Regions from separate parts of the Shewanella sp. 0m-8 genome, predicted to be linked through region 2. Evidence: riboswitches for the same ligand, from Rfam matches in the RefSeq annotation. Region 2 holds a riboswitch; the other holds the start of a gene.
The links. Region 2 has a riboswitch for cobalamin ahead of ACVBIO_RS11070 (ABC transporter ATP-binding protein). Riboswitches for the same ligand answer to the same signal wherever they lie in the genome.
Positions count from the first base shown of each region.

Region 1: linked by a shared signal. The riboswitch ahead of ACVBIO_RS12205 (TonB-dependent receptor domain-containing protein) and the one ahead of ACVBIO_RS11070 (ABC transporter ATP-binding protein) in region 2 are both predicted to bind cobalamin.

Region 1 covers NZ_JBRIMB010000022.1:53,091-68,506, forward strand. The annotation lists gene ACVBIO_RS12140 (flavohemoglobin expression-modulating QEGLA motif protein) at 1-123, shown strand, start outside; gene ACVBIO_RS12145 (PQQ-dependent sugar dehydrogenase) at 314-1,390, shown strand; gene ppiC (peptidylprolyl isomerase PpiC) at 1,706-1,984, opposite strand; gene ACVBIO_RS12155 (CLCA_X family protein) at 2,155-2,946, shown strand; gene ACVBIO_RS12160 (DUF3718 domain-containing protein) at 2,996-3,340, opposite strand; gene pyrC (dihydroorotase) at 3,612-4,649, opposite strand; gene ACVBIO_RS12170 (pseudouridine synthase) at 5,014-5,715, shown strand; gene ACVBIO_RS12175 (cation:dicarboxylate symporter family transporter) at 5,809-7,956, opposite strand; gene ACVBIO_RS12180 (LysR family transcriptional regulator) at 8,132-9,034, opposite strand; gene ACVBIO_RS12185 (NADPH-dependent FMN reductase) at 9,229-9,753, shown strand; gene ACVBIO_RS12190 (TonB family protein) at 9,944-11,137, opposite strand; gene ACVBIO_RS12195 (BlaI/MecI/CopY family transcriptional regulator) at 11,134-11,511, opposite strand; gene ACVBIO_RS12200 (hypothetical protein) at 11,859-12,506, shown strand; cobalamin riboswitch at 12,713-12,919, shown strand; gene ACVBIO_RS12205 (TonB-dependent receptor domain-containing protein) at 13,045-14,898, shown strand; gene ACVBIO_RS12210 (arylesterase) at 15,002-15,416, shown strand, end outside.
Region 2 covers NZ_JBRIMB010000019.1:13,768-29,183, forward strand. The annotation lists gene cobT (nicotinate-nucleotide--dimethylbenzimidazole phosphoribosyltransferase) at 1-926, opposite strand, end outside; gene ACVBIO_RS11065 (FecCD family ABC transporter permease) at 976-2,040, opposite strand; gene ACVBIO_RS11070 (ABC transporter ATP-binding protein) at 2,033-2,941, opposite strand; cobalamin riboswitch at 3,106-3,260, opposite strand; gene ACVBIO_RS11075 (histidine phosphatase family protein) at 3,525-4,145, opposite strand; gene metH (methionine synthase) at 4,433-8,215, shown strand; gene ACVBIO_RS11085 (flavin-containing monooxygenase) at 8,393-9,436, opposite strand; gene ACVBIO_RS11090 (hypothetical protein) at 9,952-10,692, opposite strand; gene ACVBIO_RS11095 (mechanosensitive ion channel domain-containing protein) at 11,210-14,494, shown strand; gene ACVBIO_RS11100 (APC family permease) at 14,972-15,416, shown strand, end outside.

The DNA.
Region 1 (15,416 bases), on a different contig from region 2:
CCGATTATCAACGAAATGGTTGAGCGTAATATGTTAGAGCGTCCAATCCCGTTATTTGAGCTTAAGCATAAATCGACACCTGAAACAGCCGTGATCGACTACCTTATATCGGCAATCCGCTAATACAAGCTAGAGTGTTAATAAAGCGCCTTGTTACTCACGTAACAGGGCGTTTTTTATTGCCTATTCGGTACCATTTATAAGTAAGTTGTACCTGGCAGACCGTTTGAGTTTATTGCTAAAACTATTCTCTACAGCCTCATAAAGCGTTATGGTTTGGTATAACATCAAATGACCAAAGGAAGGGATGACGATGAAAATATGCCAACGAATAAGCGCGTTGATGTTAACGCTTGTCGCGGTAACTAGCCCTCAGGCATTTGAGGTTGAAAAGGTTGCTAGTGGACTGGGCACTCCGTGGGGCTTGGCTTACATTGATGCTAACACTATGCTCGTTACCCAAAGAGATGGGGCGATTAAACAGTTGGACCTTAAAACAGGGCTGCATAAGACCTTGCTTGAGCCTGCCAATGTTTGGGCAGAAGGTCAGGGTGGTCTGCTTGATATCGCACTCTCTCCTTTCGAAGCGAATAAAATTTACTTTACTTACAGTAAAGATATTCAAGGTGAGGGCGCCACCACACTAGCAAGTGCGATATATAAAGACGGAAAATTGTCTGCCTGGCAAGATGTGTTTGTATCAAACTCCCGCTCAGATACCGGCAGGCACTTTGGTAGCCGAATTACCTTTGATAATAACAGTATTTACTTTTCCATTGGCGATCGCGGTGTACGCGATAACGGCCAGAACACAACAACTCATGCTGGTGCTATCTTACGCCTAAGCCCCGATGGCACAGTGCCAAGTGATAACCCATTTATCGATAATGCAACGGTGCTTGATGAGATCTGGAGCTACGGCCACCGTAATCCACAAGGCTTATTCTTTGATGCTGATAGCCAAAATCTGTGGTCAATTGAGCATGGACCCCGCGGCGGCGATGAGCTTAACCTTATTAAAAAGGGCGCAAATTATGGCTGGCCGATAACCTCACACGGTAAAGAGTATTGGGGGCCGCTTAGTGTTGGCGACGGTAAATTAAAAGAAGGGGTTGAACCACCAGTTAAGGTGTATATCCCCTCTATCGCACCCGGTAGTTTAGTGCTTTATCGAGGCGATAAATTTCCGCCGTTAAAGGGTAAACTGCTTGCTGGCGCATTGAAGCTAACTCACATCAATGTGATTAGCATTAATGATGCTGATGAGGCTATTGCAGAGCAGCGAATAATGTCAGAGCTTGGTGAGCGGATCAGAGATATTGAAGTCTCACCTCTGGGTGATATTTATTTTAGTACCGATAGCGGTAATATTTATAAGCTTAAAAGATAGGTGCTAGGAAAAGCTAAGAAAGGTCCTAGGTCCTAGAAAAGTCGGAAAAGCTAAGGCGGACGGCCTGCGGTCTTGCGTACGTGACTGCGTCACTTACGGAACGGGTTGAAAAGCTAAGAAAGGTCCTAGGTCCTAGGAAAGTCGGAAAAGCGGTGGCTGTTGTAGGTCGGGCTTTAGCCCGTCAAGCTTGTGCTTTTCCTAGCAGGGCGAAGCCCGTCCTCGCAGCGAAGCGTCCTAGGTTCTAGGGCCTATGCTCTAACCTTAAGTTCTGTACAACACTTTAGTTACGTGATCATTGCCAGTAACTTGGTTGATTTATGTTCTGTACAACACTTTTATCACATGCCAACCGAACTTGGTCTTAACCAAGTGTGGAGTGATTAACTCGCCAGTAAAACAAACCTTATCAAATTGCGGCACCATCTGGCCTTTCTTAAATTCGCCTAAGCTACCGCCTTTCTTACCCGATGGGCAGGTTGAGTGCTTCTTGGCTAGTACGTCAAACTTAGCCCCTTTATTGAGCTGCTTAATAATATCTTCGGCAAGTGTTTGGTGTTTCACCAAAATGTGTAATGCGGCTGCAGTGCGCGCCATCTTAAGGCCTATATAATTTGAAACTAATGGGCGAGATTATATCGTTTATGGCGTGTCTTAGGCTAGCGTTAAGCTAAAGTGACGCTGATATACGCATTCGTGTGTCGTTATTGGTTGCTCTATAATGATGGCCTTAAAGTCACATAACAGTCTCAGCTGGGAATCGATAAGTGTTAAAAAGCCGCAGTTATAAACGTATAGGTCCAGATTATCGGTTCGATGAGCAAGTGAGTTTTGTTGATATCAAACAGGTATTCGGTCTTGGTCATATTCGCCTTGGTAAGTGGGTTGAAAACGAGGAGCGGGATAAAGCGGCTAACCTGATTTTTGATTCGTTAGCAGATTTGGCGTTTATCTTAAAACTCCCTCCTAAAGCAATCGGCCTGCGCGAAACCTTAAACCTCGCTTTTGGTAGTGGTGGTCAAAAAGGCGTACAGGCCCATTATGCGCCGCACCGGTGTGAGTTAGCACTGGCCAAAAATGCAGGAGCTGGGGCGCTTGCCCATGAATTCTGGCATGCGTTTGACCATTATATTGCGCCAAAATCCTACCATACGTCACCACGGGGGATCTCCTTTGCTAGCCACAGCTGGATAGCCAATGTTAAACCGATAAAGCATCCACTGAATCAGCGTTTAGAGCGGGTATTTGAGGTGACGATGCTTTCTGATAATGGCAACGATGGCCATGACTATGTTAGTCGGGCAATTGTGCTCGATAAGCAGTACGGTACTCAGTATTTTTCGCGGCCAACCGAGTTAATGGCGCGGGCCTTTGAGAGCTGCATTGAGTCTTATCAAGAGATTTGTAACCCTTACTTGGTTGATGAAACCTTAACGTCGTCCTTATTTGATGCTGGAGGTTACCCAAGTATTGAGCATAGAGCGCAGATTTTTAATGCGCTCATCGCTTATTTTGAGCCTTTAGGTGATGCGATAGGGCGAGAGTCGCAGTCATCTTAAATCAGAGAAACTAACGAAAAGCTGGTGGCTTTTCGTTAGCTTAATGGTGTTAAAACGTGACTGAGTAGTTTGCGTCTTGTGGGGGCGTCATTGCGATATCGGTAATCGTTGTTGTACCTAAGCTATTGGGGGCAATTTTAGCGGCAATTTTGTTAGCGCCATTAGATAGTGCGAATTGATGGAAACTCTGACCGTTACACACGAGTTTTGGAAACACTCTGCGCTTGTTGATTTTATGTTCCTGCATGGTTCTGTTATACAAAAAGAGGTTGTTATTTAAGCCTGTTTTACAGACTGCGATGAGTGTTTTCTCTAAATTAGGTTCCATTGCGGCTGATGCATTAAAAGTGATTGAGGTCAGTATAATCGCGGTTAATGTAATCATTTTCTTCATCGGTTGCTCCTTGCGTGGGGGACTTAAAAAGACTTTAAGTTATGCGTTTGCATGGAGCTATTTAAACGCAAGCTGATGATAAATGATGTGTTAACTTTGTATACAAGTGTATCTTTATCTTATTCTCAATTCAGTTGATGTCTGCAGGTAACAACATGTGTATGTGGCGCAAATATGCATACATTTGGCGACATAACGAGACTTTAAAAACAAAAAAGCCCGCAATAAGCGAGCTTTTCAATCTTAATAAAAGTGAAGGCGGGAATGCTTGTTAAGCGTTCTTCACTTTCCAGTTAACTTCTTCACCGGCGAAGAATGGCACGATTGGATTACCGTTAGGCAAGATGATTTCGCTCGGAACCGTCCATTTCTCTTTCACTAGCGTCACCGTGCTAGTGTTGCGAGCGAGGCCATAGAAGTCAGGGCCATGCTTACTGGCAAAGCCTTCAAGTTTATCTAGTGCACCTAAGTCATCAAAGACCTGTGCATATAGCTCTAATGCACTCCACGCGCTATAACAACCGGCGCAGCCACAAGCTGATTCTTTGCGGTGCTTCTCGTGCGGCGCGGAGTCGGTGCCTAAGAAGAACTTACTTGAGCCTGTTGCAACCGCAGCGCGAAGCGCTTCTTGGTGGGTGCTGCGCTTAAGAACTGGCAAGCAGAAGTTATGTGGGCGAACGCCACCTACAAGCAAGTCATTACGGTTAAGTAATAAATGCTGCGGGGTAATCGTTGCCGCCACATTGTCCGCTGCTGACATAACAAAGTCAGCCGCATCTTTAGTGGTGATGTGCTCAAATACCACTTTTAGGCTTGGGAAAGAGGCAACGATGCGGGCAAGGTAGCGCTCAATAAATATGGCTTCACGGTCGAAAATATCGATATGCGATTCAGTGACTTCACCGTGTACCAATAGCAACATACCGTGTTTAGCCATGGCTTCAAATACAGGGAACAGCGCATCAAGCGTTTTGACAGCCGCGTCTGAATTGGTGGTTGCACCTGCAGGGTAAAGCTTTGCAGCAACAACGCCGGCAGCTTTAGCATCAATGATGTCTTGCTCTGTGGTGTTGTTGGTCAAGAAGATGGTCATAAGCGGTTCAAAAGTCGAACCTGCTGGGCGCGCAGCCAAAATACGTTCACGATACTCAGTTACCATCTTCGCATCGGTGACAGGTGGTAAAAGGTTAGGCATAACAATCGCACGTTGAAACAGGCGCGCTGTTGCGGGAACCGTTTCTTGTAACATATCGCCATCGCGAAAATGTAGGTGCCAATCGTCAGGGGTAAGTAGGGTGATCTGCGTCATTTGGGGTTCCTAAGCGTTTACGACAAAGTAACTGGCTTTTTCAGCCTTTTCTTAGGCCGGTATTGTGCCTGAAATCGCGGCCGCTTAATAGCTGAACCTCTATAAGAGTCGATAAATACTGACCATTTTAAAATGAGCGCTTGTGCAATTTTGGCTGCTTGCGATAATCCAGCTTAGTATTGGGGTGCTGTAAGTCCTCTTGGAGCTAATACTGGGGCTAATACAGGGGCTAACTACAGTAAGTCGTCTCGGCGCTAATGCTGGGGCTAGTACAATGAGTCCTCTTTGCGCTAATACAGGGGCTAGTACGGTGAGTCGTATTGTAAAAAAGTACAGTAAAAATATTGGGTGATAACTAAGTAACATGCGTTTAGACAAATTTATCTGTAAAAGTACCGATCTCAGTCGTGCTCAGGCTAGCGATTGTATTGAGCGCGCTGAAATTAGCGTCAATGGCGAGACCATCACGGATGTGGCTTTTCAGGTACATGAAAGCAATGAGATCCGCTATCAAGGGGGCAGATTAGTGGCGCGGCCATCGCGTTACATCATGCTGCATAAACCTATGCATACGCTAAGCTCGAATGTTGATGGCGATTATCCAAGCCTGTTTAACTGTATTAAGCTCGAAAGAGTGGAAGATTTACACATTGTAGGTAGGCTTGATGCCGACACGACAGGCTTAGTGCTACTGACCGATGACGGTCGTTGGTCGTTTGATATTATCAGACCCGACAAACAGTGTGAAAAGACCTACCGAGTGACCTTAAGAGACCCAGTTGCCGAAGACGTTGCTGAAAAGTTTAAACAGGGTGTGCAATTGCAAAATGAAAAGGCGCTAACACTCCCAGCGAAGCTTGAGATTGTCACGCCTAAAGAGGTGTTACTTACCATTACCGAGGGCAAGTATCATCAGGTGAAGCGGATGTTTGCCGCTGTGGGGAATCGCGTCAACGGCTTGCATCGTGAGCAGATAGGCGAGCTTAAACTCGATGTTGAGCTGGGGCTGTGGCGCTATCTGAGCGAGGTTGAAGTTAAGCAATTGTCGACGCCAACGCCGACATAGCCCTTAAAGCAATAGTCTGCTAAGTAACCACTTGGCTCAAACTTAAACTTAAACTTAAACTCAAGCTCACTGGGCACCAGCCTCATTTAGTGATTAGTCTGTCCAGTGCAGTACATTGTGAATGATTGACCAACGCGGCTCTACTTTTTTAGCGCCTTTACCTAGCATCCAATAATCGTAAATAGCTGCTTGGGTACCATCAACTTTACGTAAGCGCTGCCAATTATTGATGTAGTTGAGCAGCGACTGGTTATATTGTGCGACCGCGTACGCCACAGGATAATGTGTTTTATTTTCCAGCAGTGCAATACCGTAGCCCGGGAAGAACAAGGTCCAGGCTGAGCCTGCCTGGGCACTGATCACTACCGCATCATATTTGTGTTTTTTCTGCCTAAAGAAGTCTTTGTAGCCTTCAATTTTTACAAACTTGAGGTTGGGGGCGAAACGCCTAGCCTCTTCGATAGCATCGCTATGTTCAACATAAGCTATGGTCATGCCCTGCATCTGTTTAATTTTTTCGTTACTCTTAAAGTCGTTCACCAAATAGTCTTTAGTCGCTATAGCAAGGTTAAGCTCAAGCACTGGGTTAGCGTAACTTAAGGCATCCATCTGCTCGATGTCCATGGCAAGGCCTGACATGGCAATATCAAAAAACCCCGCTTTTAGAGAGGCGACCAGTTGGTCTTTTTTAAAGGGAATAAATTCAATTTTCACCTTTAAGTCTTCTGCAAGTTTCGTCGCCATAGCGGTATCAAACCCGACTAAGTGTCCAGCATTGTTGTAATAACTAAAGGGCACGTTACTTGGGATATAACCCACTCTGAGGGTGCCCGCATCTCGAATCGCTTGTACCCCTCGGATGGGGGTTGCGGGAGTTTGGCCTACAATCGGGAACTGTTTTTTTACTTTGGTCGGTACTTTATCGGCCACCTGCATGTTGGCGATAACGCCACTGGTGATCTCTGGGCTATGAATAAACATCCCCATGCCGACACGGCAAACTAATAAGGTTGCAAACACACTGATACCAATGCCTAAACTCATCTTCAATAGTTGCGGTGGGCGTATTTTGAGTGATTTTTGAAACAGCGATGCCGTTAATAAGGTGAGTGCAAACAGGTTCATTACCGCCGCAATAGAATTAAATTTACCTGTGATAAAGCCAGACATGACAAATAACTGGAATAGATCAGTTGGGAGTTTAACTAAGTCGAGCATAAACGGAATGGCCACATAGACACTGCCAAATAGCGCTAATAGCCCACTGATAGAAAGCGAAGGGATACTGGTAATATCAACAGGAGTACCATTAAACCAACCTGCAAAATAGATAAACATAATAACGGTGAGCTTACCGATATTAGGGAAGGTAAAGGCGATAGGCACCAAAATTTCAATCAAGGTGGCGCCGTCTTCGCATAAGTCGTCGTGCTCGCGCATCACCTGCTTACACTCTTCAACAATCACCGGGATTACGATGAAGATGTTACCGGTAGCAAAAGCGGTGACTAGGCTGGATTTAGAAATGCGCAGTGCTTGAGCAAAGGTAATGGGCGTCAACGAAGCTACAATCCAGGGCAATACCCAAAATGTGAGTAGCAAACACAGCACAAAGTAGCTGATAAGGTAAACCTGCATACTGGCAAACTCATCGACTCCCATGGTGCCTGCTGCCGAGGCCGACATAGCAAAAATACCGATAGGTAGAATTTTCACTAGACCTTGAGTAATGCGCGAAAAAATTTCTGAGCTGGTATGCATAAAGGTCAGTATTTGCTGTTTATGCTCGCCTTGCATGCCGATAAGCGCAAGCCCCATAGCGATGCTAAATACCACCATGGCAGGTACATAACCATCAGCCATGGACTCAAAGGGGTTAGAGGGAATATACAGCTTGAAATAATCGATTGGTGTAACAGGTTCAATGCTGCTGGTACTAAAGAAGGAGGCCGATTCGATAACAGGGAAAGACAGCGGCATTAAAGCAATCATTACAATCGCTAATAGCCAAAGCAGCAACATGATAAGACCGGCGCGGCTAAAAATAAGTTTGGCTGTATTTTTTTGCAGTTTACCAATACCGCCAACGAGTGACACAACGATATAGGGCAGTACCGTCATCTGCATCAGCAAGATCACCCCTGTGCCTATGGTCGCCATCCAAGCGATGGATTCCCCGAAAAACAGCCCCACGGCAAAACCAACAAACATGGCCACTAACATCTGGGTTGAGCTGGACATTGCAAGAGCTTTCTTTAGCACGCACATCACCTAAGTAGTTTGAGATCCCAGTGGAAAGATTTTTAGCACAGTTAAAAAGAAGCGTTAACTGTGACTGGGAAATGTTATTTATTATAAGTTCGGTATTGGTTTACTTTAAAGTAATAAATTTAAAATTTGGGCATAAAGGTTAACATTAGCAGCGGGTTAAGTGTTTAGCCGCTAAGTCGATAAATGCCCTGACTTTAGGCGATAAGTGTTTACGGCTCGGGTAAACGACAAAAACATCGATATCGGAATTAGGCAAGTGTTCAAATAAAATCTCTAACTGATCACTTTCAAGCGCATCTCGCATATAGAAACTCGGTAAACGAGTGATACCATGACCCGCCAGTGCCATATCCAGCTGCATATCACCATTGTTGCAGAGTATTTTTGGGCGAATATCAACGACAAAATGTTTGCCGTCATGATCAATATAATCCCAGCGGCTTGGCTGCTTATGATTGGAGTAGCAGATGCCGTAGTGTGTTTCTAATTCTCTGGGATGGTGGGGTTTTCCGTGGCGTGAAATATACGCTTTCGACGCCACAGTGTAGGCTTTGCAGCTATAAAGTTTGCGGCAAATAAGGCTCGACTCTTCAAGGTGTGCTGATGCTCTAATGGCTAAATCATAACCGTCGGCAATCACATCGGTGCGTTTATCGCTTAAATCTAAGTCTAAACTTACATTGGGGTATCGCTGCAGGTATTCAGAAATAATGGGCTTAAGGTAGTTTTGCGCAAAGCCGACCGGGCAACTTAATTTAAGTACACCGCGGGGGCTGACATCGTGTTGAGTGACCAAGCCCACCGCCTGTTCGGCATCAATTATTAACTGTAAGCACTGCTGATAGTAAGCCTCTCCCTCGGGTGTTAAGCCGATAGAGCGGGTGGTTCTATTGAGTAGCCTGACCCCAAGTCGAGCTTCAAGCTTATTGACCTCTTTACTCACATAAGAGGTAGAGTGACCTAAAGCCTCTGCCGCGGCTGAGAAGCCAGCACTTTTTACGACTTGGACAAATATTACAATTCCATCAAATAGTTTATTTATAGTCATATCCCCCTTAATTAAAAGCCATATGGAAATAGTAAATATCTTTTGAGGTTATTAATCTTTATTTGTCATCAATATACACTGCTCTACATCGAGTTGTCGTTCTAAACTTAACCTTTGCTTAATTGTGAGCACGGTACTTGAACCCAACGCAATTTGCAGAGTTAACTGCAGTCACTGAATATGAGAGTCCTATTATGAAACTATTAGCCTTTGCAGCTAGCAGCAGCACTAAGTCAATCAACAAGCAACTTGCAACCTATGCAGCATCATTAGTGCAGGGAGCTGAGGTTGAAATTCTTGATATTAACGATTATGAGATGCCACTTTTTAGTCAGGACCGAGAAGAAGAGCTTGGTCACCCAGAGCTGGCGCAGCAGTTTTTTGCCAAGATTGGTGAAGCCGACGCCATTATTATCTCTTTTGCTGAGCATAATGGTTCATACACTGCCGCTTATAAAAACCTGTTTGACTGGACATCACGTATCGACATGAAAGTGTTTCAAAACAAGCCAATGCTATTACTTGCTACCTCTCCGGGGCCGGGCGGTGCATCAAGCGTATTAGCTGCAGCTTCAGGATCTGCGCCATACTTTGCTGCAGATGTCAGGGCAACGCTCTCAGTGCCAAGCTTTTTTGATAACTTCGATATGGAAACGCAAGTGTTGAGAAATCCTGAACTTGTAGCGGCGTTGAAAGAAGCGGTCGTTTTATTGAAATAAGTTAAAGTTTAAATAAGCTAAGGTTTAAATAAACAAGGGTTGAGGTGTGACCTATTGATATCATTATTTTTTAACCGATAAAAGCGCCAGCTGCTGGCGCTTTTATCGGTTTAGCTATTTTTTATCACATCACATCACATGTATATCGCGAGATTCTTTATCAGAGCTCGTTTAAGTGATAACCGCTTGTTTAAGGCGTAACTTTGATGCGCTCAACGTCAGTCGCTGGTGGATCAATCATAAAGTCGAGCTGTACCTTTGCCTGTTTAAGGCCTTTACTGCTTTCACTGTACTGCCACTGCTTAAGTGCAGTTGTCGCAGAGCTATCAAATACCCCTTCAGGTGATGACTTAACAACGCTGACATTGCTAACCGCACCACTTGGGCTGATATCAAACTGTAAGACAACAAAACCACTTTGGTGAGCGTTAGCTGCCTCAATAGGATACTTAGGCTCGATACGGATTGTTGGGTGAACAGCGTCATGGTTGTGATCGCCGGCCTGCACCTGCTGATTGAGCAGCAAGCCACTGATCCCTAATGCGATAGTCAAACCGATAATGGCAAAACCGCTCTGACCTTGTTGAAATGTCTTCATTTGCATAATACGCTCCTTGAGTATGTTTTTATTTCCATAATGTGTGTGTAGCAGGCCGTGATGAGCTTGCTGGGAGTAGGCTAACAGCACTTGGCTATAGCAGATCTTTTGTTGTTTATTCAATGATTGAGTGACAAAGGCGTCACAGGCTAACTCTTGATCATCTCTAAAGCGTCGATAAGCGAGCCAACAAATAGGATTAAACCAGAACAGGCTGAGTGCGCTGTAGGCCAATAAATTACTGAGCAGATCTCGGCGCTGGTGGTGGTATTGCTCATGGGCGATAATCGATTGCTGCTCATCGGCGTTAAGCTGAATAAAATTAGAGGGCAGTATGATTTTCGGGTTATTGACCCCGACGAGCATAGGTGATTGCACACCGGGGTGGCTATAGGTCGGTAAGTTGGCGCCAGTGTGATGGACTCTAGTCGCAGTGCTTAATATGCGAGTTAAAGCTATCGCTTGTAGGCTGAGCAGAGTCACCATAGCCGCAATGCCAACTAACCATATCGACAGCGCAATCTTGGCGTAATCGCTGGTTTGAACTGTAGCCATAGCTTTGCTAGCGATAACACTATAGTGAGCGAATTGTTCTGCCTGGGCTGCAGCAAGAGTGTTGGGCATGCTTGCGATTAACGCAGAGCTTATCAGTAAAGCGGGAACTGCTAACCATAGCTGGTAGGTTTTACGTGCCCCCAATCGCTGCTGTAAAAAGCGGTGGCTTATGAGTAAACCACCACAAACAAGAGTAAGTAACAGGGTTTGCTGTGCCATCCATAGCATCATGATTTGTTGTCCTTTTGCCAGGTATCAATCAGTTGTTGTAATTCGGCCACGTCTTCGGCGCTGAGCTTGTTTTGCTTGGCAAAACCGGCCACTAAGGGAGCGACGCGACCAGAGAATAAGCGCTCGATGAAAGACTCACTCTCTTTAAGCTGGTATTCACTCTGTTCGATGAGAGGGAAGTAAAGATATGAGCGGCCCTGCTTGTCAAAGCCAATGGCTTGTTTTTTTACTAGGCGGTTAAGTAGCGTCTTGACCGTTTTTTCGTGCCAGTCATTGCTGCGAGATAATTCACTGATGACATCGTTAGCACTCATTGGCGATGATTGCCAAAGGATATTGAGCACACACAGCTCGGCATTACTGATTTCTTTCATAGTAAAACCTCTTTCATAGTAAAACCTTTTTCATAGTTGCTCTCTTTCAAAGTCGGCCTCTTTCAAAGTCATCCTTTGCTGAATGTTCTTTACGATTACAGCTGTAATGTATATTTAAGATTACAAATGTAATTGTATTGCGCAAGTACTTTTTGGTGTTTTTTTTGTTCTAGATTAGCTGTCGGTATATAAGCTATTGTTAAATATGGAAGGGCGGAGGTGATAGCCATTGAAGATGACTGTGCATTTATGCGGATTCAATTTAATGACTTTTTAAGTACCACTTTGACAGATGCACAGATAGAATATCTGTTCATAAAAGTACCCCCAACAAGGATTGTAAAGGTATGACGTCATTATCTCCGCGCATGGCAGCAGGCCTGTTATGTGTAATATTTCTAGCTTTTCCATCATACGGTTTAAGTGATGAAGCGGTTACAGCGCACGTCGATAAAACTCCCAAGCAACTAGCGATTTTTAGTCAAACATTTAATTTTAGTTTGCCGTTAGACTGGAAACTCGCTTATTCAAATCAACAAGAGACGATGTTCTCTGCTGAGTTTGTTCCCGCTTCTCAAGCGTTACAAACCTGGTCATCTATGCTGTGTGTGCAAGGGTTTAAAGGGATCGCTGAAGATGTGAGCCCACAAAAATTTTTAGAGACTATGGCAGAGGTATACTTCGACAGTTGCCAAGGGGAAACGGTGTTTGAAACCTTGCAAAGTGAGCCACTCAACGGCCATGAAGCTGCAAGCGCGATTATCGGCTGCACTAAGATGCCCAACTCTCATATTAAGTCGGTAGCAGGTATTGCTTATGATGAGGTGCAAACTCTAGGAGAGATTGGCCATTACACCGCTATCAGGGGGAAACTGGATCTGTATTTAATTCATAAATCGATTCGTGGTGACGCATTTAGCAAAGAAAATCCTCCCATCAAAGCGCAAAATCAGCAAGAGTTTTTATCTAGTATTACCCCTCTGAGCTTGTATTAAAGGCTTGGTAGACTCAATGTGATAATTATATGTTGCTGATATTAATGTGAAACATTAGATCGCTAGGTACAAGGTGAATATTCCTCGGCTTAAATACGGGTTTTAAGTGGTGTTAAGTTAGACATTTAACCGTATAGACGTCTATAATGCGCGGCACTCTTGATAGTGATATTTGTTCACTTTTGAGTAACAAAAACTTATAACGATATTTAGTCAACTTTATTGGTGCCTCAGGTTACGGCTGTAACTTAGGGATAATCGGGAAGTCAGTTAAATTCTGACACTGCCCCCGCAACGGTGAATGGTGAGAGACAAGTGCGCCTTAATGGATAGGTGTTGAAAGCTTGTATTCGGGTATTAATACGTTAATACAGAACCTAAGTCCGGAGACCGGCCAGCAAAGTGATTTCGATGATTTCGGCGGGCAGATCTCGAAATGCGGCAATTAAACGAACCAATAAACGAGTGATTTTTTTCATTTATGGGTCGTGTCACCGTGACGTATTTGCCCCGTTTTCCTTTAGGAGTAAAAAGGTAAATGGGAACACAACCATCAAAAATCGCACTACTAGTCAGTAGTCTTGTTAGCTTATCAGCCTTTTCAGTTTCGGCCGAAGAAGTCGCATCTCACTTAGCAAATGTTGATGAAACGATTACCGTAACCGGTTCTCGTTTTGATAGAAGCGCCGATCAGCAGCTAACCGTCATTAATACCATTGAACGTGAAGAGATAGCGCGTCTTAATCCAAAGTCTGTGGCTGACGTATTAGAAACACTTCCGGGTGTTAGTGTATCGCGCAATGGCGGTGCGGGTCAGGCAACATCTGTCAGTATTCGCGGCAGTAACTCCAACCATGTATTAGTCCTAATCGATGGCGTTAAAGTCGGCTCTGCCACATTAGGTACAGTTAGCTTTAACAGTTTATCACCTGAAAATATTGAGCGAATCGAAGTCCTAAAAGGACCTCGAGCGTCTGTGTGGGGCAGTGATGCTATTGGCGGCGTCATTCAGATTTTTACTCGCCAACTCAAGGGCGGTGAATGGTTTGCGGGTGCTGAATATGGCAGCAATGAATATATTCGCGGCTCATTTGGCGCAGGTATGACCCATGGCGATGGTAGTACAACACTGAGCGTTAACCATGAGCAATCAGAAGGTTATGATGTATATAACGGCGCAGAGGTTGAAAATGATGATGATGGTTATAAGCGCAACGCGCTTTCAGTAAACGGCTCTCAGCAAATTAATCAAAACTGGCAAGCACTTTGGACCGGACAATACGATAAAGGTAACACTCAGTACGACGATATCTATGCCTCAGGTTCGGCAGATGAGTCAGACTATGATAATTACTTTTGGGATCTTGCTACGCAATACAGTAATGACCGATTTACCAGCAAATTAGCCTTAAGCCAGTCTCGCGATTCAAACGAGAACTTTCGTGGTAACGATATCAGTGTGCCAATATCTGAGTTTGAAACCAAACGCGATCAGGTCAATTGGAGTAACCAATACCTAGCGGCAAGCGACTTGACCCTGACGGGCGGTGTCGATTGGTCAAATGAGTCTGTTAAGGGCGATTATGCCCAAGATGAGCGAGATATCTTAGGTGTCTACGCCTTAGTGCAAAAGCAGTGGAGCAATATACTGGCTGAAGTTGCGGTGCGTTATGATGATGTGGAAAATATCGACAGCGAAGTTTCATATAACGCTAGTCTCGCATATCAGTTTAATGCTCAATGGAGTTTGGCCGCGACAACGGGTACGGCCTTTAAAGTGCCAACCTTTAACGACCTGTACTGGCCAGGTTCTGGTAACGCAGAGTTGCTCTCAGAAACCGCTGAGAGTTATGATCTAACGCTGCATTTTAATGCTAAAGATGTGCGTGCTTATATCAGTGTATTTAAAAATACTATCGATAATCTGATTGCTTGGGCCCCTACGGGTGAGAAAGACGATTATGGTTGGGATATCTGGAAGCCTGCGAATATCAATGAAGCTGAGATCAGCGGTATCGAACTGTCTGCTAATTTCCAGTTATTGAGCCTTGAGCACCAACTGGGTTATACCTATCTGGATGCTGAGAATAAACAAACAGGTGAGCAGCTTGTTGGCCGTAGCGAGAATGAGTTTAACTATATGCTGAGCTATAGCTGGCAACGTTTTGATCTCTTGGCTAACTACCATTATCAAGGTAAGCGTTATGCTGGTTATGATGCGTTTTTGGATGCCTATCATAAAGTTGATTTAAGTGTGGGTTATCAGCTCGATGATGCTTGGAGCTTACGTTTAAAAGCGAACAACATCTTTGACGCAGAGATTATCTCCGCTCAAAACTACTTTAGCCCTGGTAGAGAGCTATTTTTGAGTGTTAGCTATCAAGCATTCTAGTTTTTTGTGACATATTTAAAATGATATGCGTACTTAAGTCAGACCTTGTGTCTGGCTTTTTTTATGTTATTTTTTGGCTACAGTCTCAAGTTAAAAGTTATTGATGAAACCATTATTTAAGCGTCGCCCTATTGTCCTATTGCTCGTTAGTTGCGCACTGCTGTTATTGCAAGCTTGCTCTGGGGCGAGTATTCCGCCCTTATCAGATAATGCACGGATATTAGCTTTTGGCGATAGCCTTACCTATGGCGTTGGCGCGTCGAAGGGCCAAGACTACCCTAGCCAGCTTGCTTCTCTTAGTGGTTTTGAGGTGATTAATGCGGGCGTATCGGGCGAGACAACAACGGGTGGTGCAGCACGTTTAGCTTCGTTATTAGATAAGCATTCACCAGAGCTATTAATCTTGTTAGAGGGCGGTAATGACTTCTTAAGAAACCATGCTATCACGACGACTAAATCTAATTTGGCCGCCATGATAGAGATGGCCCAGTCGAAACAGATCCCAGTTTTACTGGTTG
Region 2 (15,416 bases):
AGCTTCATACCGAGCTTTAACAGAGGCTTAGCTTGCAAAAACTCTAGCATTAAAAAGTGACCTTTCTCATCTGACTGATGGGCAAAAATCATGTAGTCACGCACGTTAGGGTTAATTTTTACCGCCACAAGTGCTGCTGCACTAGCAATAAAACCATCAACAACAATCAGCATATTACGTTCTGCTGCAGCCAGCATTGCACCTGTCATCTGCACAATTTCAAAGCCGCCGAGACAAGCCAGTACCTGCATAGGCTCGTCAAGCTCGCTATGATGCACAAGCAGTGCTTGCTCGACTAACATCTTCTTACGCTTAAAGGTCGCCGCGTCGATCCCTGTACCTCGGCCGACACAATCTTCAGCCTTCATGCCTGTTAGTGCCGCCATAATCGCAGCAGCAGACGAGGTATTACCTATGCCCATCTCACCAAGCGCTATCAAATTACAACCATTTTGATGGTGGAACTCGACTCGCTCTGTCGCCATCTTAAAGCCTTGCTTAACCGCACCGAGCGTCATCGCCGCGCGCTTATGAATAGGGCCAGTACCTGAGCCTAAACGTTGGTTAATCACACCCTCTAGGTTTTCAATCGGCTTTAAGATCCCGCAATCAATTACCTCTAAGTCAAAACCCACCTGGCGAGTAAACACGTTAATTGCCGCGCCGCCTTGCATAAAGTTAATCACCATTTGCGTGGTGACTTCACTGGGCGCAATTGACACGCCCGATTCAGCAATACCATGGTCTGCAGCAAACACCATCATCTTAGGGTGCTTAATCTGCGGCTTGTCTTTACCTAATACGTGGGCAATCTGTAACGCTAAGGTTTCTAAATCTCCCAAGGCGCCAAGGGGCTTAGTTTTAGTATCTATTTTTTGCTGAATCTCAGCATCGAACTCAGTATTTATTGGTTTTATATCAAACATGTATAGTCCCCTAGACCACTCAACTTAGGTGCTTACTCAACATTAATTGTTAAATACGTTTGGCACGACGGCCGCCTAAAATAAACAAAAAGAAAATACTGCCCATCACCGAGGTAATAATCCCCACTGGCAGCTCTTGATAACTCAATAAGGTTCGCGCTAATACATCGACCCAAACCATAAATAATCCACCGACTAACGCTGTTAACAGCAATGGGAATCGCCCCGGAAACAGTAAACGCACGGTATGCGGTACCATCAAGCCTATAAAGCCGATGCCACCGCAATTAGCCACTAAAATAGCAGTGATAAGTGAGCAGATAAGCAGCATAGATAAACGTAAGCGACCCACATTGATCCCTAAAGTATGAGCCGTTTCATCACCCGCCTGCATAGCGACAATTTGACGCTTATTCAACAAGATAACCAGCAATGAAATCAGCACGACTAAAGCTGGCAGCCACAAGCCTTGCCAGCTGGCTTTAGCAAAGCTGCCTAAGGTCCAAAACAGTACCGATGCAGCAGCTTGTGGACTGGAAAAGTACAACATCAAACTGGCGAGTGCGCCAAACATAAACGAGGTTGCCACGCCAGAAAGCAACATGCGCTCAACCTGGGTGCTTAGGTTACGGCCACATAAGCTCAATACCAGCAATACCGATAAGCTGGCACCGATAAATGCGCCAACCGGCAGACTGAGCCAAAGCATGCTTTGGCTAAAGAGGGTTAACGCCACTACAGCGCCAAAAGAGGCGCCCGATGAGATCCCAAATAGATAAGGATCTGCCAGCGGATTTCGCGTCACAGTTTGCAGCACACTGCCCGCTATCGACAGTCCAGCCCCAGCAATAAATGCTAATAAGACTCGCGGTAAACGTAGCTCCCAAATAATGCGCTCTTTTACGCCAACAGGATCGCCGATACTAAACAGCTTGTGGCTAAACACATTTAGCACATCTAAGGTACTAATACTGGCAGCACCAAAACTGGTGGCAGCAAATGGGGTGATTAGCGCCACCAAAGTGAGTATAAGCAGAACGAGATGCTCAGTTCGGCGACGACAATTAATGGCTAACGGCAGACTCGCGATTGAGGCCTTACTCACCTTAAACATCTGTACCTCTCGCTTTTATTTGAACGAAAGCTTCAGCTTGAACTGACGCCTTTATATCCGCGGCGGTTTTCTCACCACTTGCCGACACGCCCTCGTAACCATAGAAATAACTGATAAGTGGATTGCCATGTTGAGGGTGCGGCCTGATTTCACAGCACACATCAAACACCTTGGCGATACGTTGCTCAGTGAGTACCATTTTGGGTGTTCCACTGGCTATAGCGCAGCCGTTATCTAGCAGCAAAAGCTCATCACACAGCGCACTGGCAAGGTTAAGGTCATGAATAGAGGTGATGACTGTGATGTTGAGGCTGCGTAGCAGCTCCAAGGTTTGGATCTGATAACGAATATCTAAGTGATTTGTCGGTTCATCGAGAATAAGCAGTTTAGGGCGCTGCACTATGGCGCGAGCGATCAATGCCCGCTGCTTCTCTCCGCCCGATAAGCTCTCATAAGCTTGATTGGCTTTATCTTCAAGACCCACTTTTCCAAGCGCCTGTGCAACCACAACGCGATCGCTGCGGCTAGTAAAATCAAAGGCACTTTTATGAGGCGTTAAACCAAGAGCAATTAGTTGCGCTGTAGTCATTTCAAAATGATGGGGCGTGTCTTGCAGTACCACGGCGATTTGCTGGGCAAAAGCTTTAGCCGATAGCGCGCTAATATCTTGGCCGAATAAATTAATGCTGCCGCTGCTAGGCTTAATAAAGCGATATAAGCAGCGAAGTAAACTGGATTTACCCGCGCCATTAGGGCCAATAATGCCCAGCATTTTGCCTTCAGCTAAGCTAAACTCAATTGCCGATAAAATCGCTTTACCGTCTAAGTGCCAACTTAAATCTTTAACCGCTAGCACGGTTTTAATTTGCTGCTGTGATTTCGAATTAGCCATTGTTGCCATTCAACCATTCATAGAAAAAACTGGCATCTAGCAAGCAAGTGTCCAAGCAAGAGTCTAATAACCCAGTATCGAGTTTCATTTATTGTCTCCCTCGAGTCGCCCGCACGAGTTTATGTGTATATGGATACACTTTTTAATTATCAACACGTACTGAATGATACGTAATGAACAACATAAGTTAGGCAGGTATCTGACTTGGAAGCGCAGCCCTATGGCTAACCTTCCCTACAGTTGCGGGTACAGTCCGGACTAAGCGGCGAATAACTGCCAGCCTCCGGTTCCCTTTATGCTGTTAAGCACCTAACTTTCATTTTGTTTGACTTATTATTAGCTTAGTCGCGCTGATACTAACGAGACTATCCCAGCGACAATCCCCGTGAGTATTAAGCACTAACCTTAATGCAGACAGTAGCACTCAAGTAAGATAACGCCGCAGTTTAGCATCATACCAGCAAGGCTGATATCACCTTTGTTTTATAAATAAAACCAAGATTGACGGGCTAAAGCCCGACCTACGATAAAAAGGTTCTAGGCTCTAGGTCCTAGGTCCTAGGTCCTAGGTTCTAGGTCCTTCTTTAAACTTCTACCGCCAATTTAGGCTCATGAACTGCTTATTATCATTGTGCAGCACATCAATCGCTACCGTGGCCGCGTAAGGCAATTTAAGCGAGGTGTAAAAACCCGCACACTGACTGACGTTCAGAGCTTTACTCATTAAATGACGTATTACGCCACCGTGAGTCACCACTAATACCGTCTTTCCTTGATGCAGCTTGAGCATCGCCTGCCAGGCTTTATCGATACGCGCCTCAAAATCTTGCATAGACTCGCCATGAGGCGGCGATAGCAACCAAGGGTTTTTCCAGTAGTTATCAAGCGCTGAACCACAAGTTTGATAAAGCGCGTCGAAGGTTTGCCCGTCCCAATCGCCGAAGTTCAGCTCTTTAAAACCGGCTTCAATAGAAAAGTCTAAATCATGCTCACGAGCCAATTGCTCTGCGATGTTGGCGCAGCGCTGAAGCGGTGAACTAATCACACTATTAACGGTAAAATCGACTGACAAATCGGTTAAGCATAAGGCGGAAAATGCCTTTTTCATCTGCAACTGACCAAGCTCAGTTAACGCAACATCAACTTGGCCGCGTAAAATATTGCCACCATCGCATTCGCCGTGCCGAAGTAAAATCACCTTAGTGGTTTGCATTATACCTGTTGACCTTCATTATTTATCAGCAACTTAGTTAAAATTCATTGGCTTTTAATGCTGAAAAAGTATCATGCTTTAGCACTTGCACTTTTTATCGCCTCTCACGTATTATGGACGTCTATACGTATAAATGTCCAAACAAAATAAAAGGTCACTCATAATAAACGACCTTAACTGAAAATAACGGACATGATTTACACCAGATCTAGGTAAGTTAAGTATTCAGAGACTTATTTTGCTTGGTATTACAAGAATAACGATTTGCGAACTGGTAGGAATTATCTATGGCAACCTGTACCCCAACACATGCCTTGAGCGCAGTAGCACATACTCAAGACTCTGCCGACAAGGTTTTAGCAGTACTTACCCAAAAGCTTCAAGATGGGATCCTTATCCTCGACGGTGCGATGGGCACCATGATCCAAGATCGCAAATTTGAAGAACATGACTTTCGTGGTGAACAGTTCAAAGACTGGCATTGTGATGTAAAGGGCAACAACGATATGTTGGTGCTCACCCAAGCCGATGCTATCAAGCAGATCCACAAAGACTACCTGTTAGCTGGCTCTGACATCATCGAAACCAATACCTTTAACGCTACGCGTATCGCCATGGCCGATTACGACATGCAGGAGCATTCAGCTGCGATCAACTTAGCGGGTGCACGCATTGCACGCGAAGCGGCCAATGAAGTTGAAGCAGAGACGGGTCGCCAATGTTACGTTGCAGGGGTACTTGGCCCAACGAACCGAACCTGCTCAATTAGCCCCGATGTGAATGACCCAGGCTACCGTAACGTGAGTTTTGATCAGCTGGTTGAAGCCTACGTCGAGTCAATCAACGCGCTAATTGCAGGCGGCTGCGACATCATCATGGTCGAAACCATTTTTGATACGCTAAATGCCAAAGCCGCACTGTTTGCGATTGAAACGGTATATGACACCCAAGGTTTCCGCTTACCGATTATGATCTCTGGCACCATTACCGATGCCTCTGGCCGTACCTTAACCGGACAAACCACCGAAGCATTCTATAACTCACTGCGCCATGTTAAGCCTCTGTCTATTGGTCTTAACTGCGCCCTTGGGCCAAAAGAGCTGCGCCCTTATGTTGAAGAGTTATCGAAAATCTCTGAGTGCTTTGTCTCGGCGCACCCCAATGCAGGCCTACCTAACGAGTTTGGTGGCTATGATGAAACGCCCGAGCAGATGGCCAACATTATTGAAGAGTGGGCAGCTGACGGCTTCTTAAACATCATTGGTGGTTGCTGTGGTAGTACGCCTGAGCATATTCGCGCTATCCGTGAAGCGGTTATTAAGCACCCGGCCCGCGTACTGCCCGACATCCCAGTTGCATGTCGTCTATCAGGGCTTGAGCCGCTGACCATTGATAAAAATTCGCTATTTTTAAACGTCGGCGAACGTACTAACGTAACCGGATCGGCTAAGTTTTTACGCCTGATCAAAACTGGCGAATATGAAGAAGCGCTGTCGGTTGCCCGTGAGCAAGTTGAAAGCGGCGCACAGATCATCGATATCAACATGGATGAAGGCATGCTCGATGGCGTTGAGATGATGCACAAATTCCTCAACCTTATCGCCTCTGAGCCTGATATCTCGCGCGTACCGATTATGATCGACTCCTCTAAGTGGGAAGTGATTGAAGCGGGCCTTAAATGCATCCAAGGTAAAGGCATCGTTAACTCTATCTCGCTTAAAGAGGGTGAAGAAAAATTCATCGAGCAAGCAACCTTAGTTAAACGCTACGGCGCTGCGGCAATTATCATGGCGTTCGATGAACAGGGCCAAGCCGACACCAAAGCACGTAAAATCGAGATTTGTACCCGCGCCTATAACGTGCTGGTTGATAAAGTCGGTTTTCCGCCAGAAGACATTATCTTTGATCCCAATATCTTTGCCATCGCCACCGGTATTGAAGAGCACGATAACTACGCGGTCGACTTTATCGAAGCCACCGCCGAGATAAAACGCACCCTACCTCATGCGATGATCTCTGGCGGCGTGTCGAACGTGTCGTTCTCGTTTCGTGGTAACAACCCGGTGCGTGAAGCGATTCACGCGGTGTTCCTGTATCACGCGATTCAAGCTGGCATGGACATGGGTATTGTCAACGCCGGTCAGCTAGCCATTTACGATGATATCGACACCGAATTAAAAGAGCGAGTTGAGGCAATCGTACAGAACTTACCTTGCAGCGCTGTCGATAAAAATGGGGAGCCGACTAACAACACTGAACTCTTGTTAGAGGTTGCGGAAAAATTTCGCGGCGATGGCAGCCAAACCGTTAAGAAAGAAGATTTAGAGTGGCGCACTAAGCCGATAAATGAGCGTTTAGCCCATGCGCTGGTTAAAGGTATTACCGACTTTATTGATGCAGATACTGAAGAAGCACGCCAGCAGGCCACTCGCCCATTAGATGTGATTGAAGGGCCATTGATGGATGGGATGAACATTGTTGGTGACCTGTTTGGCTCTGGCAAAATGTTCCTACCGCAAGTGGTAAAATCTGCGCGCGTAATGAAAAAAGCCGTTGCCTATTTAAACCCTTATATTGAGCTTGAAAAAGTCCCAGGCCAGTCTAACGGTAAAATTTTAATGGTTACCGTTAAGGGGGATGTGCACGATATCGGTAAGAACATCGTTGGTGTGGTACTGGCTTGTAACGGCTATGAAGTGATTGATTTAGGCGTGATGGTGCCGGTGGAGAAAATTATCGAAGTCGCCAAGGCTGAAAATGTCGATATTATCGGCATGTCAGGGCTTATCACGCCAAGCCTTGATGAGATGGTGCATAACGTTAAGAGTTTCCACAAAGCCGGCTTAACGATTCCGTCAATCATTGGCGGTGCGACTTGCTCAAAAATTCATACCGCTGTGAAGATTGCGCCGCACGCACCAACGGGGGCCATCTACATTGCTGATGCCTCGCGCGCCGTGCCTATGGTGTCAAAGCTGATTAACAACGACACTCGCCAAGCAACTATCAATGCAGCTTATGAAGAATACGATATGATGCGCGAAAAGCGTCTATCGCAAACCAAACGTAAAATCATCACATCTATAGAAGCTGCGCGTGAAAACCGCTGCCAGCACGACTGGGCAAACTACACTCCATTTGTGCCTAACGTACTGGGTCGCCAGGTATTTGATGATTATCCGCTAGAGGATTTGGTTGAACGTATCGACTGGACGCCATTTTTCCGCAGTTGGGAGCTACACGGTCACTTCCCACGTATTTTAGATGATGAAGTGGTGGGTGTTGAGGCGCGTAAATTATTCGCTGATGGTAAAGCCATGCTGGATAAAATAATCAGTGAAAAGTGGCTTACCGCCAAAGCAGTTATCGGCCTGTTCCCTGCCAATACCGTTAACCATGACGATATTGAGCTTTACTCTGCCGATGGGACGGATGAATCTCGCGAGCAACCACTCATCACCCTGCACCACCTGCGGATGCAGATTGAGCGCGTCGGTAACGACAACTTCTGCTTAGCTGATTTTGTTGCGCCAAAAGACTCAGGGGTTGCCGATTATATGGGGGGCTTTGCGGTAACAGCAGGCCATGGCATCGACGAGCATGTGGCGCGCTTTGAAGCCGACCATGATGACTACAGCGCCATTATGCTTAAATGCTTAGCAGACCGTTTAGCCGAGGCCTTTGCCGAGCGTATGCATGAGCGTGTACGTAAAGAGTTTTGGGGTTATGCCAGCGATGAAGTACTCGATAATGAAGCGCTTATTCGTGAAAAGTACAAAGGTATTCGCCCTGCACCAGGATACCCTGCTTGCCCTGACCACACAGAAAAAGGTCTGCTTTGGGATTTATTAAAGCCAGATGAAACCATTGGCCTTAACATCACTGAAAGTTATGCCATGTTCCCAACGGCTGCTGTTTCGGGTTGGTACTTTGCCCATCCTAAATCCCGCTACTTTGGCGTCACCAATATTGGCCGCGATCAGGTAGAAGATTACGCAGCACGTAAAGGTATGAGCATTGAAGAAACGGAAAGATGGTTAGCCCCTGTGCTTGACTATGATCCAGAGTAAAGAGCCAGCCTTGAGCGGAAAAACAAACTTGTTTGTTAGGTGGCCGTAGGCCTAAAACTAACAGCCATAAGAGTCCTCAACACGCTTGTACCAAGCGTGCAGGGGCGAAGAAAGAGTAAGATGGAATTCAAGTATTGTCCTACTGATAACCCTATCAGTGGGACTTTGCTATTACGTTTACTTACTTTCCTGAATATGAGTCATCAGGTATTTAGCATCTTTCCAAACACCGCCGAGTGTTGCAGAGCCGCGGGTATACAACCAAGGCAGACCAATAAAATACAATCCATCAACGTCTTTACTCACGCCGCGATAATTACTCGGGTAGTTCATCTCATCAAAAGAGATATCTTCAATCCAAAAGAAATTGGGTTTAAAACCGGTAGCCCAAATAATGTTTTTGATACTGCTGATACTGCCTTTTTGAAACTTGATACTACTTGCATCAGCTGACAATGTTTTGCCCATATGAATCACATTTTCTTTTGCCAGAAGAGATTTCACATCAGTACCGATAACAGGCTGCCCGCCCTTACTCAACCATTTGCCTATTTTGCTAAAACGGTTAACCGATAAAAAGCCAATATGAGTAAACCACCACCATAGCGTTTTACCTAAAAATGACTGCGGAATAGCGGTGATTTTATCTGTACCAGAGAAGTGCACTTTGCGCCCAGTATCGGCAATTTCTGATAAAATTTGTACGCCAGAATCACCCGCTCCAACCACTAAACAGTCACCCTCTTGTAGCTGTGCTGGGTTTTTGTAGTTTTCACTGTGTAATTGAGTAATATCTTCTGCGATATTGACATGGCAAGGCGGCGTATAGGGAGTATGAAAAGGGCCGGTGGCGATAATGAGTTGTTTGGCTTGATAGCTGGCGGTGTCACTGGTGATCTCAAAAATACCATCGACTTTCTTTACCGAAGTAATTCTTTGATTGAATTCAATAGGTATCGAAAACCTCTCGGCATAACTCTTTAAGTAATCTGCCACTTCATATTTATTGGGGTAATACCCTTTAGGGAACGGAAATGGCATCCCTGGTAGGTGGTTATATTCAGTCGGAGTAAACAACTTTAGAGAATCCCAGCGCTTTAACCAAGGCGCACCAATATGTTCGTTGGCATCTAAAATCAAGTAATCTTGATTATGCTTAGACAAGTTATAGGCCATAGACAGTCCAGACTGACCCGCGCCAATAATGATAAATTCTTTCATGAGCTCCAAAAAACGTGCTTATAGGTATTATTATGCGCAGTATTCTAACAGAACATAAGCCTAGAGCCTGACTCATACAGAAAACACCCAAAGCGCTAACTGTAAACATTTCCTTATAACCAGATAGAAACCACGAGTAAGTGCATCGATACCTTTACCCAAATGACCACAAGATGCTCGATTCTGCGCTCCCGTAGGGCAAGCCGAGAGTGACTTGGATACAGTAATCAAAAGAAACCTTATTGCCGGCGGCTGGAGCTTAGATCTTAAAGTCTAGAGTGTAGCGTTTAGCGTTTAGCGTTTAGCGTTTAGCGTTTAGCGTTTAGCGTTTAGCGTTTAGCGTTTAGCGTTTAGCGTTTAGCATTTAGCATTTAGCATTTAGCATTTAGCCTACTATTATCACGCTATTTCGGCGTGATATAGAAGGGGCAATAGCAACGAAATGAAGTCGAATATTACCCAGTGCGTAAAGGCATGGGCATAGAGGAAACCAAGTGCAGATCTAAAATAAAGAGCTAGGAAATATTACTCATACAAGGCTTTACCCTTGTCGAGGATTTATCATGGGTTAATGATAACGCCTTATACTGATTAATATTCATGGCCACTTGACTCAATAATCCTTCTGCTCCTTTTGCCGCTTCGCTCTCATAAACCAAAGGCACCATAGTTAAATCATGGGACATAGCCTGCGCATCGATAAACTGTAACTGGGACCAAAAAAAGTTTGAGATCAGATGAAACAGGCAACTCCCCACACCTAGGTGACGCCACTCAGGTATCACATAGGCATATAATAAGTAACAACAGCCACCAATTTGCCGGTCATGACAGGTATTATCGTCTGAATACCAAGAGTCGAGTAAGCCAACATTAAAGGTCACAAAAGCCACTGGCGTGCGCTTTTCCTCTTCAGCGAAAGCGACCAACCGATAGTGTCTTTTATGTCGACTTTCCGATAGGTGGCTTACCGGGCTTAGCGTTTGAAAAATCTGCTGGATGGCGGCATTATCGTCTGCACTTTTACTGCAAAAATATTGCTGCAAAGCAGAGGTGTTTTCATGAAGTGAATCGTCATAAACACTGACACAAGGTATAACAGATGACTCATCTAGCTCCACAGAAGGTGGAGCCTGAAGGCGTAAATCTTTTTCAGCTAATGTTTGAATAAAGCCATTGTGTAGTTGAAAACGGCTAAAATCATCAAGCAGGTGAAGTAAGGGAAATAGCTCCGCCTTACTTTTATGAAGTGCCATATACAGCTCCGTTCAACAAACTCATTTCCAGTATGTTATCCGTACAAATAAAATAGTATCGACATCAATACAGACCACATTTTGAATTAACTATAGGTACAAATTATTTCCCTGTAAAACCCCCTTAAAGCAGGTTAGCTGCGGGCTCCGCTGTGAAATAACATCAAGCCATTGTAAATAAAGACAAGCAGTGCCCCTGACACCATGTTCCCTGTTATGAAATAAAACCGTTTCAATCGAATCCAGTTATTCAGGTTGAGGATTTTTCGAGGTGAAGGAGTGGATATTGAGAGAGTGTATCTGTTTATGAAGCCATACCCTATTCACTGAGCCGCTAAGCCTCTGTGGTAAGCAAGCTATTTTACCTAAGCCTGCAATTTTTATATTCGCAACGTGGCAATCTAGCCTAGTGACACTACAAAATTAATCGCCTTAAATCTTGGGATACTTCCTGCAGCTTTTGCCAAGCCGTATACACTTATATCTATGGATAATAAAGTGAAAATGGGGAAAGAACGTGAGTCGAGTAACCAAGTTTAAGCGCAAAGGACGACTATGCTGGCTTTACCTATTTTTGTCGGTAATGCTGTTATCTATGCCTTCAAGCGCCCAAACCCTACCTGACGCCACTTTTTTAAAAAATGAAATCACTCGCCTTAATAGTGAATCCCCAAAAAGTGAAGCCTTAATTAACCAATATGAGACCTTACTCTCCCGGGTTAATGGCTACAAAAAACAGAAAGCCGAACGCGACAAATATCGAAATATTGTCAGCCAGTTTCCGGTGCAGCGAGAGCGGTTACTAAAAAAAATAACCGACGTAGAGCAGCTAGAGATCTTTAATTTTCGACAACAAAATAAGTACAGCGATCTTTCTCAATCTATCGCAACACTAGAGGCTGCTGTGACTGAGTGGCGCTCAAGCTATCAATCCAATAGTGATCAAAGTAAACAGCTGGTTAATGCAAGAACGGCTCTGCCCCAATCTCTTGCGCAAACAGATCGAGAAATCGAACAAGCCTCTATAATTAAAAGCGATACAGGCAGTCAGTTAGATCAGTGGCTTGAGTCAACCCATTTGGCCATGCTCAAACTTCAACGACAAGTAACTTCCGCTCAGTTACAAAGTTTAGACGAACGCACTGAATTGCTGCGTTTAGAACAACAATTGTTGGACCAAAAAATTCAAACAGCCTCGCCAATACTGATTAAATTACAAGATAAATTGACGCGAGTTGAACAAGCTTCAGTTAAAACACTGATTGAAAAAGCAAGACAGGTTAGTGAGGAGTCAGCCCTAGGCGATGCACAAGATCAACAACAGATAGAGCAACTCAAAAAATATACTTTGGAATTAGAACAGGTATTAGCAGAAATAGATAAAGCTCGGATCGCTTATCAAAAAATAGAGTCGGAACAGAGCAGTTTAACCGATGAACAGCGCTTGATAAAAACGAACCTAGCCTGGTTGCGTGACAGCACCGCTTTTGGCGCTTCCATTCGAGCACAGTTGCAACGCCTGCCTTCCAAAGTGGACACTCGATATATCCCAGACGGTATTGCCAAAGCCCACATTCGCAAATACGAAATAGGTCAGATAAGAGATAATGCACTAGAAAGTACTACTGCCGCAGATAAAGCGAGCGATAAAGCCCCTGATAAGTTAGCCGCGTTATTAGATCAATTATTAGCTCAATTGACAAAGGACTATGAAAAACTTATTTCTGCATTGAGCCAATTAAAATTAGTCAAAGACCAATATGCGCAAACAGTTGAAAAGGCTCGCAGCTTTTTAAAAGAACAGCAGTTATGGACGCGCAGCAACGTACCTATCTGGCAGCACCTTACCGATTTTAAAGAAGAAATTTGGTTTGGAACCAATAAATCATTTAAAGACATGTTCGATAAAGTGACACAAAGGCAGTCGATAATTTTGGCCACAGTGTTTGCTTTATACACCAGCCTTCTTATCTATATGACTGCACGACTCAATCGATACGCAGCACGACGTAAAGATGAGCTCCATAAGGTCTTTGGTCACCCATTAAAAGACCGTTTTTACTTTACTTTTTCGTTATTTGCATTAGCAATCCTGCGTGCGCTTATTTTACCTATTTGGTATGTGATAACGACTTGGTTAGTCTATTGGCTTTGGCCTGTACCAACTTCGAATGAGCTCAGTACACTCATTTTCGCCAGTGCATCAGGCCTGTTTGTCGTCGAACTCATTAACGCCCTAAGTTATAAGCAGGGCGTATTAGCTTTACACCTAAATTGGCCTGAAAATATTTGTGACTACCTGCACCGAGGAACGCAACGCATTCGCTGGCCATTTATCATTTTATTGATGTGTATTTTTGCTGCAGAGCTTATATCTGGTATCCATGAAGCAGAAATATCACGAGTGCTGTTCCTATTACTGATGGGCGTCATGATGACGGTGTTTATTTCACTGTTGAAGGAAAACCATTTGCCCTCCACGTTACCCGCGCCTCTCAATCGAGGATTTTCTCTCTATCTATTTCGTTTTGTGATTATCGGCTCGTTTATCACCATTATCATTATGGCGGTCATGGGGCTCTATATTGCGTCATGGATTTTACTTATCTATCAGCAACTCACTATTTACGTGGTGTTAGCAGTGCTATTCACCTACCAAATGGGAGAGCGCTGGTTAAAGCTAGAGCATAGGCAACTTAACTACCAACGATTGCTAGCCCGACGCGAAGAGCTGATTGCCCAGCAGCAAGAACAAGAGCAAACAGATGAAATACCCGAAATTGCCGAGCTAAGAGAAACGATTCCTGATGTGGAAGAACGTAGTTTAGCGAGTGAGCAGATAAGTGATCAATCATTAACCTTATTACGTGGTTTTTCCTTGATAGGCTTAATTGTTGCGGTGTTAACCCTGTGGTCAAGTGCATTGGAGATGACCAGCTGGTTAGATAGCATCGTGGTATGGCAGGTAAACGAGATCACGGAAACCGGTGTGAAGCTAGTGGATGTGACTCTGCAATCATTGCTTTATGCAATGGTGACATTAATCGTAACCTTTGTTGGAGTACGAAACTTACCGGGAATTTTAGAGCTCTTGGTCCTACGCCGTCTTGATTTGGCTCCAGGTGCAGGCTATGCCGTAACAACCCTGCTGCGCTATGTGATCTTGATGGGAGGCTTAATGGCCGCATTTTCCATCTTGGGCTTTCAATGGTCTAAGTTGCAATGGCTGGTCGCCGCATTCGGCGTTGGCTTAGGCTTTGGATTACAAGAAATTTTCGCTAACTTCATTTCCGGTTTGATTCTCTTGTTTGAACGGCCAATACGTATTGGCGATATTGTCACTATTAATGATTTATCGGGAACAGTCAGTAAAATTCAGACCCGTGCAACCACCATTATTGATTGGGATAACAAAGAAATCGTGGTGCCAAATAAGACCTTTATTACAGAAAAGCTAATTAACTGGTCATTGACGAGCCCCATCACCAGAATCGTCATTCCTATTGGAGTCGCTTACGGCTCTGATATCGATCGAGTGGAGACCTTGCTGTACCAAATTGCAGATGAGCACCCATTGGTGTTACCCGAACCACAACCTTCCGTGGTGTTCAGAACATTTGGGGCAAGTAGTCTTGATTTTGAATTGAGAGTGCATATCACTGCGATTGAATTACGTCTATCAACGGTTCATATCATCAATAAAAACATTGATCGCTTGTTCCGAGAGCACGAGATTGAAATTGCCTTCCCACAAATGGATGTGCATGTTCGTGATTTCCCGCCTAAACCCCAAGACACGTAACCTTCTATTTCAAATCGATATTTTAAGTATTCGAAACAGATGCGATGGTTAGCCTACAAGAGGGCAGAATTAGAACTATATTTATCTAAACTTTAGTTCATTTAATTAGCAACGCTCATGGTGGTAACGCAAAGGACAGAGCCATCATATACCCAAGCTACTTCAAGATGCTCGTTTCAGCGAGAATTTATTGGCTGCTAATCAAGGCGCAGATTTGTAAGCATAGTCGCTCTACGTTAAAAATCGGCAACGCAGAGTAGAAGCCAATAAAACTCGCCCTTCGGGAGTGACTCAGCGTATCTACTTCTGTGTCAAATAAGTTTAAAAGGGAATGCCATTCCAGCACTCATTTTCCTTGAATTAAACACGCTGAGATCACTCTAAATCCTGCATCTTGAGGTAACTTGGGTATATAAGCACAACTAGGCCTGTAACACCTGCTTTAAAAGGGAAACTTTAATACGAAAAGGATGAACCATGGCAACGCGGATTGGTACTAACCCGCAAAAAGAAAAAACACTATTTGGCTTCAAATCGATTATTTTGTTAGGCATTAACGCTATCATTGGATCAGGTATTTTTCTGCTACCTGGCGATGCTTACCAAGCACTCGGTCCATCTTCCATTTTGGTTTTTCTACTGTGCGCACTGTTAGTCATGTCTCTGGCACTATGTTTTGCAGAGCTATCATCACGCGTCAGCCAAAATGGCTCCTCCTATGTTTATGTTCGTGCGGCATTTGGTGATTATGCGGGGTTTATCGTCGGCACCCTAACTTGGGTTGCATCATGCCTAGGCATTGCCAGTTCCTTTGCGGCATTACTCACTGCGGCCAAACCGTTATTCCCCCAGCTAGCTGAGCCATGGCTTTATAATGTAGTGGGCTGTTCCTTAATTGTTATGCTGTTTTTTATTTCATATC